Regions from separate parts of the Sphingobium yanoikuyae genome, predicted to be linked through region 4. Evidence: riboswitches for the same ligand, from Rfam matches in the RefSeq annotation. Region 4 holds a riboswitch; each other region holds the start of a gene.

Region 1 (3,469 bases), 1.2 Mb from region 4:
GACGTGCTCAACACCATGCTGGACGAAACGCTGCCACTGACGCCGGGCGAATGGCCCGAATGGGGCAATCCGATCGAGGATGAGGCCGCATTCCGCACCATCCAGTCCTATGACCCTTACACCCATGTCACCGCGCAGGATTATCCGCCGCTGATGGTGACCGCCGGGCTCAACGATCCGCGCGTCACCTATTGGGAGCCGGCGAAGTGGGTGGCGAAGCTGCGCGCCACCAAGACCGACAAGAATATCCTGCTGCTCAAGACCAATATGGGCGCAGGCCATGGCGGCAAGTCGGGCCGGTTCGAGAGCCTGCACGAGACCGCCGAGGAATTTGCGTTCATCCTATGGCAGCTGGGAGTGGAAGGCTGATGGCGTCGAGCTTCACCAAGCAGTTCACCGCACGGCCCGAGCATATCGATGTGCTGGGCCATGTGAACAACGCGGTGTGGGTGCAGTGGATGGAGCAATTGTCGGTCGAACATTGGATGACCGATGCCGATCCGGCCCATGTCGACGCCTATATCTGGGTCGTGACCCGGCATGAGGTCGATTATCGCGGTAACGTGACCGAGGGCGATGTCGTGTCGGGCCGCACCTGGATTCCGGAAGGACCGCGCGGCGCGCGGTTCGACCGGCTGATCGAGTTCACCGGGCCGGACGGCAAGGTGAAGGTGTCGGCCAAATCCACCTGGGCGATGATCGACAAGGAAAGCGGCCGATTGATGCGGGTGCCGGCCGAAGTCGCCGCCAACTTCATCGAGGGCTGAGCCGGCCCAGCTTCAGCGGGCGCTGACGGCCTGGGAGAGGGCGCGTGCCGCCTGCACATAGGCCGGTCCGCCGCACACGGTCCAGGCCTGGGGCAGGCTGATGCGCGCTATGTCGCGCAGCACCGGATGATGCAGCATTTCGGTGCCCTGGTCGGTGATGCGGTCGGTGGCGCTCTCGACGATCAGATAGTCGGGCCGGGCGGCGACCATCTCCTCCAAGCTGACCTGCGCGATCGCCGGCTTGCCAAGGTCGGCGGCCAGGTTGCGCAGGCCGGCCCGCGTCATCAGGTCGTCGACCAGCGTGCCGGTGTCGGTCATGTAGCCGCGCCGCTGATAATAGGCCGCGACTTTGGGCTTCGGCGCGCGGGGCAGGGCGGCGAGTTCCCGGTCCATCCGCGCGATCATCGCTTCGCCGCGGTCGGCATGGCCGATCGCCTGCGCCACGGTGCGGATCGACGCGACGATATCGGCATAGCTGTCCGCGCTTTTCAGATCGACGGCGGGATAATGCTGGGCCTTGAGGATCGCGATCGCCGGATTGCGCCGCGCCGGCATGCCGATCACCAGATCGGGATTGGTCGCCAAAATCTGTTCGGCCGATCCGTCGAGGATGGGCAGGCCCTTCGTTACGGCCGCCACCGCCGACATCTGCCGATCGGCGGCATTATGGGTCAGGCCGGCAATCTGGTCGCGATCGGCCAGCGCGACCAGCAACTGGTCGGCGCACAGGTTGAGCGACACGATCCGTTGCGGACGCTTGCCTGCACTGGCAGGCTGGCGCGCGGTGGCCGCCCATAATGTGGCACCGCCGACCAGGGCGATCACCAGGGCGATCATCCCCTTGCCGGGGCCGATGGGGGCAAATATCCGCATGGCCACCTCCCTTAGCCGGCGCGCTCCGCCAGGCAAGGAAGATTGACGCTCCAGTCGGGCTCGCCTATCGCCCGGACTGCGACAGGTTCCCCGGCAACGGGGATGAAAAGGGAATGGGGTTCAAGACCCCGGCTGCCCCTGCAACTGTGAGCGGCGAGCCTTTGTGCCACATGCCATTGGGACCACAAGGTTCTGAGAAGGCGGCATGAATCAGCGATGACCCGCGAGCCAGGAGACCTGCCGGTCGCGGTCGTCCTTCGCGCGGACAGGGTGTGCCGAGCGGACGGGGGTGAACCCGCGTGGCGACAGGTGGACCGCAAATTGCGGGGACCATGTCGCGCCCGGCCGGGCACCGATATCGTCCCTGGGATGCGGTCCCTCGTCCGGGGGCTTATGTGTTCAAATATCTGACTTTCTGTTCTTTCCTTCTCTCCACCACCGCTTTCGCCGAAGACGCGCAGCAGGCGCCACCGCCCGATGCCGCCGCCGATGCCGGGGCATCCTCTATCCTCGTCACCGCGACCCGCCTCGCCACGCCGGTGGATCAGGTGCCGGCCTCCGTCACCGTGCTCGACAAGGCAGCGATCGACCGGGCGCAGGATCTGGGCGTCACCGAATTGCTGCTGCGCACGCCCGGTGTCAGCATCTCGCGCAATGGCGGCTATGGCACGGCGACGTCGCTGCGCATTCGTGGCGCCGAGTCCGACCAGACCGTAGTGGTCATCGACGGGGTGAAGCTTAACGATCCCTCTTCGGCCGGTGGCGGCTATAATTTCGCCAATCTGCTGGTCGGTGACGCCTCGCGTATAGAAGTGCTGCGCGGCCCGCAGTCGACCCTGTGGGGCAGCCAGGCGATCGGCGGCGTCGTCAATGTCGTCACCGCCATGCCCGAAAAGGCGCTGGAGGGGAGCTTCGATATCGAGGCGGGGTCGCGTGACACGGTCAGTGCCCGTGCGGCGTTGGGCGGGAAGACCGGCCCGGTCAGCTGGCGGATCGGCGGCCAGAGCTTCACCACCGAGGGTATTTCCGCGATCAGCCCGGCCTTTGGCGGCAAGGAGAAGGACGGCTATACCAATCGCAGCGTCACCGGCCGGGTCGAGGTGGCTCTGGCGGACGGGATCAGCGCGGACCTGCGCGGCTATTATTCCGACGGCCAGGTCGATTTCGACGCCACCAGCGCGGACAGCCCGGCCTATGGCACCAATCGCGAATTTGTCGGCTATGCCGGCCTTAACGTCGCGCTGCTCGACGGCCGGTTCCGCAACCGTTTCGGCTATGGCTATACCGATACTGATCGCGACAATTATGATCCGCGCAACCCGCGCAAGCAGACCTTCGACGCGGCGGGGCGCAACCAGCGGCTGGAATATCAGGGCAGCTTCGCGATCGCCGACGGCTGGACCGCGCTGTTCGGGGTGGAGAATGAGAATAGCCGCTTCCGCAGCGTGTCGCCTTCGGCGTCGCTTTCGGTGCCGATTCCCGATCCGGCCCGCGGCAAGGCGGAGATCACCAGCGTCTATGGACAGCTCAATGCCCAGCCGATCACGGGCCTGACCCTGACCGGCGGGCTGCGCTATGACGATCATGATCGCTATGGCGGCCGCACCCTCTTTTCTGCCGGTGGCGTCTGGGCGTTGCCGACCGGGACGGTGCTGCGCGCCAGCTATGGCGAGGGATTCAAGGCGCCGACCCTCTATCAGCTCTTTTCCGAATATGGGAACCAGGCGCTCGATCCCGAACGCGCCCATGGCTGGGAAGCGGGCGCGGAGCAGCGCTTCCTTGGCGAGAAACTGCGGCTGGGCGCGACCTGGTTCGACCGGACCACGACC
Region 2 (3,469 bases), 1.5 Mb from region 4:
TCGATGCCAGCACGCGCGGCGCGATGGTGCGCCAGCCCGGCTCCTGCCTCGCCGGCACGATCAGAACCGCTGCTCGAACGTCACCGCGACGCTGCGCGGCTCACCCAGCACCCACTGCGAGGTGGAATAGCTGTTCTGGACGTAGATCCGGTCGAAGACATTGCGCAGGTTGAGCGTCACGCTCGTCTTCTTTCCCAGGTCGTAGCGCGCCGAAGCATCGACGAGCGTATAGGCCGGAATGCGACGGGTATTGGCGGCGTCCGAATAGCGCTTGCCGACATGGCGCAGGCCGGTGTCGAGGTGCAGCGGTTGCACCGGCCGCCAAGAAAGCCACAGATTGGCTGCCTTTTCGGCAACGCCGATCGGCATGTTGCCGTTGCGGCTGACAAGCTCCGTGCCGACAAGTTCGTCGAAGTCGTCATATTGCGCGTTCAGGATCGTGCCGTTGGCCAGGATGCTGAAGGACTTGGTCACGGCCAGTCCGAACGATGCCTCGACGCCGTAGGACGATTGCTGGCCGACCTGCACAGACACCGTGGGATCATTGGCGGAGCGGGTCAGGATCTTCTTCTTGACGATGCGATAGCCCGACAGCGTGAATTCGCCGCGCCCGTCGAGGAAGGTTGCCTTGGCACCCGCTTCCCATTGCCGCCCGGTGGATACATCGAAGCTGGTTTGTGCCAGCGTCGCGGTGAGGAACGCCGTCACCGGATCGGCGGCCGCGGAATATTGCGCGTAAAGCGAGATCGTGTCCGTGGGATTGTAGACCAGCCCCGCACGCCAACTGGTACTGGGATAGCGCGCGGTGTAGTCGGCGGTCGGATCGAGCGCATCGTGGCGCTCGGTCTTCGGGCGATCGTAGCGCAGGCCCGTCACCAGCGACAGTCGATCCGACAGCGAGAGGCGGCTTTCGCCGAACAGCGCCCATTGCTGCACATCTGTCTTATACTTGTACCGGGTGCCGAAGGCGCCATCCAGAAACGTGCCGGGCGCGTAGTCGTAGGGATCCACCAGGTCGGATCGGGAATTGGGCGAACTGTCGGTGCGCAGCAGCGATCCGCTGTTATACTCTCCGCCCAGGCTCAGGCGGTGGTCCATGCCCAGCAATGTGTGGTCGAAAACCGCGTTGAAGCGGTCGCCCCACTGCTTGGTCTTGTAGAAGATTTCCAGATAGCTCGACCGGCGGATCTGATCGCCGGACCAGGCATAGCCTTCTGCATTGCGCCAGTGCTTGAAGCCGGTGAGGTAATAGGCGACGTTGGTGATCGTCACCCCGTCTGAAGGCGTCCATTCCGCCTTGGCCTGGGTCCAGGCATCGTCGAAGCGCAGCGAGCGGTCGGCGATATTGTAGTTCTTCTTGCGGATTTTGCGCACCAGCTTGCCATCACGCAGCGGCGTGCCGTACCAGATCGTCGGATCTAGATCGGCGCGATCATGCGTCAGGGTCAGCACCAGATCGTCACTGGCCTGGTAGCGCAGCGCGGCCGACAGGGCGAGACTACGGGAGCGTCCGCGCTCCATCCAGCCGTCCGACCGGTTGTAGCTGAGATCCACGCGGTAGGACAGCTTGTCCCCGATTGGCCCGCCGATCCCGCCGGCCGCTGCATATGTATCGAAAGAGCCGCCGCTGAGGCGTAGTTCACCTTCGAACTCTTCGGTGTTGGGCTTTTTGCGCACAACGTTGATGGCGCCGCCGATGCCGCCTTCGCCATAGAGCACGGACGCTGCGCCGCGCAGCACCTCGATGCGCTCGGCCATCCAGGGATCGGCGGGGAAGGTCTGCGTGGTCGTCGTATAGACCCGCATACCGTCATAGAGCTGCATCACCGAGGTGTAGCCGGTGAACCCGCGCGAACTCAGGGAATAGCCGAATGCCGAGGAATTGTTGATCAGGCCCGGCGCGCGCGCCGCCGCCGCAACGACCGTGCGGTCACCAAGACTGCGGATCATCTCCTTGGTGATGACATCGACGCTTGCGGGCGTCTGCATAGGCGTCAGGCCAAGGCGGCTGGAGGCATCGGCCTGCTGGCCAAGTTGCAGGACGCCGGCCTTGCGCGCCGTGACGACGATGTTCTCCGTGCCATCGGGCGCGGCGTCGGCGGTCTCCTGAGCATGCGTTGCGGTGACACTTGCCGCCAGTGCGCAACATGATGCGCCGGAACGGATCAGGCCGGAAAGAAGCGATCGTGTATTCATGTGTAACCCCCGTTGCGTTTTCCAGTCGAACGGACAGGTTCCCGCGCAGGAGGACGTCTCCTCGCACGGGCGCAGCGGTGGAGACCGGGCGCAAACGAGCGACCGGCGGAACCCACCGTTGCGGCCTGGCCGCAAGTTCGTCGCTCAGACGGAGTACACCGTGCCGCGGCCATCCCCTGGACCAAGGCAAGAGCGACCGGACGCTGGCAGGTCTCCTGGCTCACGGGTCATCGCACGATGCACGGCCTTCCCAGGCCTCGCAGGAGTTAGCGTCCGGCCCAGTGGCTGCGACAGGCATCCTTGGCCTGCCGCGATATGCATCGCGCTATCCGCTTACAGTTGCAGGGACAGCCTCGGCTTCAGGGGCAGTGCCCCTCCACCGCGTTCCCTTTTAAGCCTCTTTCGAAGCACCAACGCGATCTTGCCCCCCGTTAGGGGACGGGCTGGGAACTATGGGCTATCGAACAGGATAGCAAGAAATTCGTGGAATGTGGAATTTGGTCATGCCTGGACGGCCGGTATGCGGCTGTCCCTGACGCTCAGGTGCTGAACACACCGCCCCGATAGCAGTCATGAACAAGCGGCACATGAGTTGTTGCGAACGATTATCAATGCACGTAATGCGTCGGCAGATAGCGATGCTCAACAACGCCGCCGCCCTTACGGATCATGCGCCGGCGAACGGTTGCTACCTCGCCTTCGGCTCTCCGAATCTGCCGAACCGCAGCCTGTCACCCAGGCCGTTCATCAGCTGGGTAGCGTCGCGACAGACATTCCTAGACCAGCGATAGTTTTTGAAATTCGAGTACATTCAGGAGGGCAGCGAGCGGGCAACCATTGCTTGAGATCGGATGGCTAGAGTTACCCTCGTTTCAGCCTTATTTATACTGATCCATGGCAAGGATCGTCCGACGGCGTCCACAGATGATCACTGAGTGTGAGGAAAAGAATCGCTTATTGGAGAATTGGCGATCTCGGCGTTCTTCAATGCCAACTAAGTCATTGATTTTGCTGGTGACCCCTACGGGAATCGAACCCGTGTTTCAGCCGTGAGAGGGCCGCGTCCTAACCGCTAGACGAAGGGGCCGTATGTCGCATGGGCGACAGGCAGGGGCGTGCCTTTAGGCAGGGGAGGCGATGGCGTCAAGCGAAAGCGGTGAAAAGTTTTCGCGGCCCCTACGTCGACTGCGGCCCATAAAAAACCACCCCATGCGATGCACGGGGTGGCCAGGTTCAGGGAGGAGACGCCTCCAAGGGGGAGGCGCCCTATACG
Region 3 (3,469 bases), 2.2 Mb from region 4:
GGAAGATGCCGGCATGGACCTGTTCATCGGTCGGCGCGATCAGCAGGACGTCGTCGCGGCCGTTGAAGCTCTGGAAATCATAGCCGATCAGCGTGTCGATGCCGCGCAGCATGTTGAGCTGCACCACCGCGCTGCCGCCATAATCCTGATAGCCCCAGAAGGTGCCGGCCGGATAGATGACCTGCGGCGGGCCGGCGGGCACGGGGTTTCGGATCTGGACATAGGCGGTCTTCCAGTCGTGGAAATAGCCCTTGAGGAAGAATTGCACCCCATCCTCGCCGGTATAGTCGAGCCGCAGGCTGGCCACTTCCTCATTGCGGTCGTTGCGGCTTTCCTTGGTCCGCGTCGCGCTGATATTGTCGAGATCGGCCTTGGTATGCTGGTAGAGGGCGTTCAGGCGCAGGTCCGACGCGATATCATATTGATATTTGATGCCCGCCGACCAGAGATCATAGCCGCGCGCGCGATCGGTCGCGCTGGGCTGCATCACGTCATAGGGACGATAGCCGTCCGACTGGCTGCGATTGGCCCAGACCACGAAGCGATGCTGGCCGATCGCGCCGCGAACATAGCCGTCCAGGCTGGTCCCGGCAAAGCTGTCGAGGCTGGCATTGACCTGGCCGCCCAGATCGTCGCTGAAATCGCGGGTGACGACATTGATCACGCCGGCCGCGGCCTGGGTGCCGTAGAACAGGCTTTCGCCCCCTTTCAGCACCTCGATCCGCTCGATCATGCTGGCGGCCATGGTGTCGTTGGGCGACGTGCCGCCATAGAGGCGGTTGTTGAGGCGGATGCCGTCCATCGTCCACAGCACATCCTTGGTGCGCGAACCCTGCAGCGCGATGTCGACATAGCTGAACGGCCCGGACTGCGACCGGATGAACAGGCCCGGCACCGCTTCGAGCGCGCGGGCGGTGTCGATCGCGGCGGCATCGCGGATCTGCGTGTCGGTGACGATCTCGATGGCATGGCCATAGCGCGACAGCTGCTGCGGCAGCGTCTCTTCCAGGCTGGTGCCGGTGACGACGATGCTGTCGCCTTCCCCTTCGTCGGCCAGAGCCGGCGATGCGATGGCAAGCGAAAGGGCCAGCGCGGCCCGTGAAACGATATTGGACTTCATTTATTCCCCCATCCGGCGCCGCGTTCGACGGGCGGGGGCAACCTTCACGAGCGGCACGCGCGCGAACGTCCGACACACGCGCCGGCCGGGCGCCCAAGGGCAACCGACGCGCGTCGTCGCAGCGGCCCCAGCCGCTCGTTCGTCGCTCAGACGGAAGTTACCGTGCCGCGGCCATCCCCTGGACCAAGGCAAGAGCGACCAGACGCCGGCAGGTCTCCTGGCTCACGGGTCATCGCTTGATGCACGGCCTTCCCAGGCCTCGCAGGATTTAGCGTCCGGCCCAGTGGCTGGCGGATCGGTCATTCTGCCGTCCGCACATGTACATCGCGCTCACCGCTTACAGTTGCAGGGACAGCTGCGGATTTGGACAGTCACCCGTCCGCACCGCATTCCCTATTAAGCCCCTTTCGGGACACCGGCGCGATCATGATCCCATGCCGTGCGGCGCGGGATCGGCGGGATCGATAATCGAATATCGGGCGGGCTGCAAGCGCCTCTCAGAACCAGGCGCGCAGGCCGATCACCAGGCTGGTGGCCGACGGCTTATCGCCGGCGGCACGGGCATAATCGGCCGTATCGCCCAGCTTGCGTTCCCAATTGACGCCGACATAGGGCGCAAATTCGCGGGCGATCTCGTAGCGCAGCCGCAGCCCCAGCTCGATATCGGACGGGCCGGCGCCGATCCCCAGTTCGGGCACGGCCTGCGCCGCCAGATTGAACTCGGCAGCGGGCTGCAGGATCAGCCGCTGGGTGATGCGCTGGTCATAGCTCGCCTCCAGCCGCAGATGGGCGTCGCCCCTGGTCGACAGGAAGGCTTCGGCCCCGACCTCGAACCAGTAAGGCGCCAGGCCGTCGATGCCGATCACCGCATAGCTGCGGTCCGGCCCTTCGCCGAAATCCTGCCGCACGCCCGCCTGCAGGTTGAACCAGGGGTCGATCGCCCGGCTGTAGAGCGCCTGCACCTCGGCCCGTTCGAGCGATCCGCCGACCGTCCCCTCACCCTCGCTCTTGACCGCGAAGCGGTTGATGTCGCCGCCGATCCAGCCTTCGCCCTCCCAGGCATAGCCATCAGCGCCCTTGCCGGCGCGATATTCCAGCCGATCGAGCATCCATTGCGAATAGGTCATGCCGCCCCCTTCCGCGATCATCGCCGCGCGGGCGCGGGCCATGGCAGCGGGGTCATAGAGCGCGTCGGCGGCATGATCGGTCGGCACTGTCGGCGGCGTGCCTTGCGGGATGGCGGCGTCGGCAGCCGGCATCTCATGACCCATTGCCCCATGATCCATCTGGCTATGGTCCATCTGGCTATGGTCCATCGTCTGGGCCTGCACCGGCGCGGCGGCGGCGAGCATCAGAAGCGCGACCCTCCTCATGCCGCGTCCTCCCCATGGCGGACCGTCACGACCCGCATCATCCCGGCATGCATGTGCATCAGCATATGGCAGTGGAACGCCCAGTCACCCAGCGCATCGGCGGTAAGGTCGAAGCTGACCTTGCCGCCCGGCAGCACATTCACCGTATGCTTGCGCGGATTATGCGCCGCCTCGCCGGTCACCAGTTCGAAGAAATGGCCGTGCAGATGGATGGGATGCGGCATCATCGTGTCGTTGATCAGGGTCACGCGCACCCGTTCCATATGGCGGAAGGCGATCGGCTCCGCCCCTTCCGACAGCTTCACCCCGTCGAACGACCACATGTATCGTTCCATGTTCGCGGTCAGATGAATGTCGAGCGACCGGGTCGGGGTGCGCAGGTCCGTGTTCGGCGTCAGCGACCGCAGATCGGCATAGGTCAGCACCCGATGGTCGACATCCTCCAGCCCCGTCGGCCGGTCAGCGGTGCGATCGGCCGGCATCGGCGACAGGGTGGCGACGCCCGGCCCCATTTTCACGCCCGGCGCGACCGACTTGTCGCGCATCTTCATGCTATGCCCGCTCATGGCGTCATTGGCCGGCTGGCTGAGGTCGATCACGCCGCCATGGCCCATATCCATGCCGCCCATGTCCATGCCCATGTCCTTCATGCCCAGCAGCGGCCGGGCGCGCCGGGCCGGCACGGGGGCGACCATGCCGACCTGCGGCGCCAGCGTGGCGCGGACCAGGCCCGACCGGTCGATCGCCTCGGCAATCAGGGCATAGGGCTTCGCCTCGCCGGGCTGGACGATCACATCATAGGTTTCGGCAATGCCGATCTGGAACTCGTCGGTCTCGACCGGCTGGACATCCTGCCCGTCGCACTGGACGACGGTCATCGGCAGGCCGGGCAGGCGAACATTGAAATTGGTCATCGCCGACGCGTTGATGATGCGCAGCCGCACCCTCTCGCCCGGCGCGAACAGGCCGGTCCAGT
Region 4 (3,469 bases):
GGCCGCCATCTTCTCGCGCAGGGCGCGGAAAAGCTCGGCTTCCAGCGCGCGGCCGGCGGGGCTGAGGCGCAGCAGTTTCTGCCGCCGGTCGCTGCTGCCGGGCCGGGTCTCGATATAGCCGCGCTCGATCAGGTCATTGAGCACCCGGCCGAGCGATTGCTTGGTGATCGCCAGCAGGCGCAGCAGATCCTTCACCGTCAGGTCGGGCTGGCGCGAGATGAAATAGAGGGCGCGGTGGTGGGCGCGGCCCAGCCCCTGCGCCGCCAGCCCCTCGTCGATCGAGCGGGTGAGCGCGGAATAGCCGAAATAGAGCATCTCGATGCCGCGCCGGATTTCGTCCTCGCGCAGGAACAGCGGCGAAGCCGGTGCGATCTGGCTGGGCGAGGGGGCTTGGACGGACATCGGCGCGGGTTTCCGGCTGGAGGGGAGGGGGCGTGGCGTTGATCCCTAAGATGGGTTGGGCGGGAAGGAAAGGGAAAGGCGAAGTCCATCGTCAGGAGGGCTTTTCTTTCGTGCATCAGCCGCTATATGGCGGTCCCGCGCTGACTTGGATCGGCGCATTGCTGGGGCGTCGCCAAGCGGTAAGGCAGCGGCTTTTGATGCCGCCATGCGCAGGTTCGAATCCTGCCGCCCCAGCCATAATTTTCGGTATCCGACGCCGCGTCGCTTTCCTTGCTTCCGGTTTCCGTTTCGGCATCTTCCGTCGGTATGCCTTGGGCGTCGAGCCGGCAGCGGGACTGCCGATACTCATTCCATGTCTTGGCGAAGACCGATGTTTCGACTAGGGCATCATCGATGCGCCGGTTCATGTTGGTGCATTGCATAACTGACGCCGGTGTTCCGCAAGGAACTTAATCGGGAATGCGGTGCGGGGGCCTTGCCCCTTATTCCGTGGCTGTCCCTGCAACTGTAAGCGGATAGCGCGATGCACGAGCCCGTGAGGGCAGCCACTGGACAGAGCGTCCGGGAAGGCTTGCATCCCGCAACGACCCGCGAGCCAGGAGACCTGCCGGCGTTTCGGTCGCTCTTGTCCTGACCCAGGGGTTGGTCATGGCACGGTCTCTCTTCCGTCTGGGCGGCGAAGCGTGTGGCTGGGGCTGCACGGCCGCGTGGTGTCGGGCGCCTGTCGCGCCTGCCTGCCGCCTCGCGCCGACCGGCGATGCCGGCAAGCCCTGCCTGGTTGCGTCCCGGCGCGCGGAGGATGTGCCTGTGAGCCAGACCGGCGCGGGCAGTGATAGGGCGACCGCGAACCATGCGGTAGCCCACGGGCCGGCCGTTCGGGGCTGGTGTCCCGATGCCTGGCGCCCGATGGCGGCGGGCGACGGGCTGATCGTGCGCGTGAAGCCGCGCCTCGGTCGTCTTTCGGCCGACGATCTGGCGGCGCTGGGCGAAGCGGCGATCGCCCATGGCAACGGCCTGATCGACATGACCCGGCGCGCCAATCTCCAGATCCGCGGCGTGCGCGACGAAAGCTGGCGCCCCTTGCTCGACCGCCTGCTCGACCTTGGCCTGGTGGACCGCGATGCCCGGCGCGAGGGCGCGCGCATGATGATGGTCGCGCCAGACTGGCGGGCGGGCGACGACAGCCATCGCATCGCCAGCCAGTTGCTTGATCGCCTGGACGAATTGCCGGACTTGCCGGGCAAGATGGGCTTCGTGATTGATGCCGGCGCCGCGCCGCTCCTGTCCGGCGAAGCGGGGGATTTTCGCATCGAGCGGGCGCGGGACGGCGGCCTGATCTTGCGTGCGGAGGGGCGGGCACAAGGCGTGCCGGTGGACAGCGGCGGCGAAGTGGATGCGCTGCTCGCGCTCGCCCGATGGTTCGTGGAGAGCGACGGCGCGCGCGCGGGGCGCATGGCCCGGCATGATGCGCCCCTGCCGGATTGGGCAACGGGCAGGGCAGAGGCCGCGTCGCCGCGCCCGCGACTGGTCCCCGGCGCATGGGATGGCGGCATGGCCTATGGTCTCTCGTTCGGTCGGATCGACGCGCGGCATCTTCTCGACGCGCCGGCCATGCGGCTGACCCCATGGCGCATGCTGCTGGCCGAAGGGCAGGTGCCCGGCCTGTCCGCCGACGCTGCCGATACGCTCATGCATGTGGAGGCCTGCCCCGGCGCACCTGCCTGTCCGCAGGCGAGCGTGGAGACCCGCGACCTCGCCCGCCGGCTGGCGCCCCATGTGGCGGGCCGCCTTCATGTCTCCGGCTGCGCCAAGGGCTGCGCCTGTTCGATGCCGGCCGACATCGTGCTGACGGGGCGGGACGGGCGCTACGACCTTGCCTTCCATGCCCGCGCAGGATCGGCGCCCGACCGTCCTGACCTCACCGCCACCGACCTTCTTGCCCATTTCGGAGCCTGTTGATGCCCCATGATTATGAGAGGGACGGCGCGGCAATCTATCGCCAGTCCTTCGCCACCATCCGCGCCGAAGCCGACCTCGGGCGCTTTGCTGCCGAGGAGGAGCCGGTCGCCGTGCGCATGATCCATGCTGCGGGCATGGTGGACCTTGCGGGCCATATCCGCTTTTCGCCGGGCTTTGCAGCGGCGGCGCGGCAGGCCCTGGCCGCAGGGGCGCCGGTGCTGTGCGATGCGCGCATGGTGTCGGAAGGGGTCACGCGCGCGCGACTGCCCGCCGACAATGCCGTGCTCTGCACCTTGCACGAGATCGCCGTGCCGGACATGGCGCGGGCGATGGGCAATACCCGGTCCGCCGCCGCGCTGGAACTGTGGCGGCCGCATCTTGCCGGGGCACTGGTTGCCATCGGCAATGCGCCCACGGCGCTGTTCCACCTGCTCGACATGCTGGAGGATCCGGCCTGTCCGCGCCCCGCGGCGATCATCGGCTGCCCGGTCGGCTTCGTCGGCGCGGCGGAATCCAAGGCGGCACTGTGGGCGGCGCAGCCCGTGCCCTGCTGCGTCGTCGACGGCCGGCTGGGTGGCAGCGCAATCACGGTTGCGGCGATCAACGCGCTGGCGAGCCGCGCGGAATGAGCGGCACCGTCTATGGCGTGGGCCTTGGCCCCGGCGCGCAGGACTTGCTGAGCGTGCGCGCCGACCGGCTGGTGCGGGGGGGACGGCATGTCGCCTATTTCCGCAAGGCCGGCCGACCGGGGCAGGCGCGCCGCATCGCGCAGGGCATGTTGCGGGACGATGCAATCGAACTGGCGATGGAATATCCGGTGACGACCGAAATTCCGGTCACCGATCCGCGCTATAACGACTGCCTTGCCGCCTTCTATGCCGACTGCACCGGCCGGCTGCTGGCGATCGCGGAGGCGGGGGAGGATGTGGTCGTCTTGTGCGAGGGCGATCCCTTTTTCTACGGCTCCTTCATGCATTTGCACAGTCGGCTGTCGGGGCTGGTCCCGGTCGAAGTGGTCCCCGGCATCATGGGCATGTCGGGGGCGTGGAATGCGACCGGCCTGCCGATCACCTGGGGGGACGATGTGCTGACCGTGGCGATGGCAACC

The links. Region 4 has a riboswitch for cobalamin ahead of HH800_RS03800 (cobalamin biosynthesis protein CobG). Riboswitches for the same ligand answer to the same signal wherever they lie in the genome.
Region 1: linked by a shared signal. The riboswitch ahead of HH800_RS22740 (TonB-dependent receptor plug domain-containing protein) and the one ahead of HH800_RS03800 (cobalamin biosynthesis protein CobG) in region 4 are both predicted to bind cobalamin.
Region 2: linked by a shared signal. The riboswitch ahead of HH800_RS10930 (TonB-dependent receptor) and the one ahead of HH800_RS03800 (cobalamin biosynthesis protein CobG) in region 4 are both predicted to bind cobalamin.
Region 3: linked by a shared signal. The riboswitch ahead of HH800_RS17820 (TonB-dependent receptor plug domain-containing protein) and the one ahead of HH800_RS03800 (cobalamin biosynthesis protein CobG) in region 4 are both predicted to bind cobalamin.

What each region holds. Positions count from the first base shown of each region.
Region 1 covers NZ_CP053021.1:4,723,329-4,726,797, forward strand. The annotation lists gene HH800_RS22725 (S9 family peptidase) at 1-369, shown strand, start outside; gene HH800_RS22730 (acyl-CoA thioesterase) at 369-767, shown strand; gene HH800_RS22735 (ABC transporter substrate-binding protein) at 780-1,640, opposite strand; cobalamin riboswitch at 1,707-1,900, shown strand; gene HH800_RS22740 (TonB-dependent receptor plug domain-containing protein) at 2,036-3,469, shown strand, end outside.
Region 2 covers NZ_CP053021.1:2,203,456-2,206,924, reverse strand. The annotation lists gene HH800_RS10935 (iron transporter) at 1-58, opposite strand, end outside; gene HH800_RS10930 (TonB-dependent receptor) at 61-2,196, opposite strand; cobalamin riboswitch at 2,384-2,626, opposite strand; tRNA gene HH800_RS10925 (tRNA-Glu) at 3,209-3,283, opposite strand.
Region 3 covers NZ_CP053021.1:3,723,690-3,727,158, forward strand. The annotation lists gene HH800_RS17820 (TonB-dependent receptor plug domain-containing protein) at 1-1,120, opposite strand, end outside; cobalamin riboswitch at 1,310-1,555, opposite strand; gene HH800_RS17825 (copper resistance protein B) at 1,618-2,493, opposite strand; gene HH800_RS17830 (copper resistance system multicopper oxidase) at 2,490-3,469, opposite strand, start outside.
Region 4 covers NZ_CP053021.1:711,791-715,259, forward strand. The annotation lists gene HH800_RS03790 (MarR family winged helix-turn-helix transcriptional regulator) at 1-402, opposite strand, end outside; tRNA gene HH800_RS03795 (tRNA-Gln) at 565-639, shown strand; cobalamin riboswitch at 817-1,029, shown strand; gene HH800_RS03800 (cobalamin biosynthesis protein CobG) at 1,309-2,361, shown strand; gene HH800_RS03805 (precorrin-8X methylmutase) at 2,361-2,990, shown strand; gene cobI (precorrin-2 C(20)-methyltransferase) at 2,987-3,469, shown strand, end outside.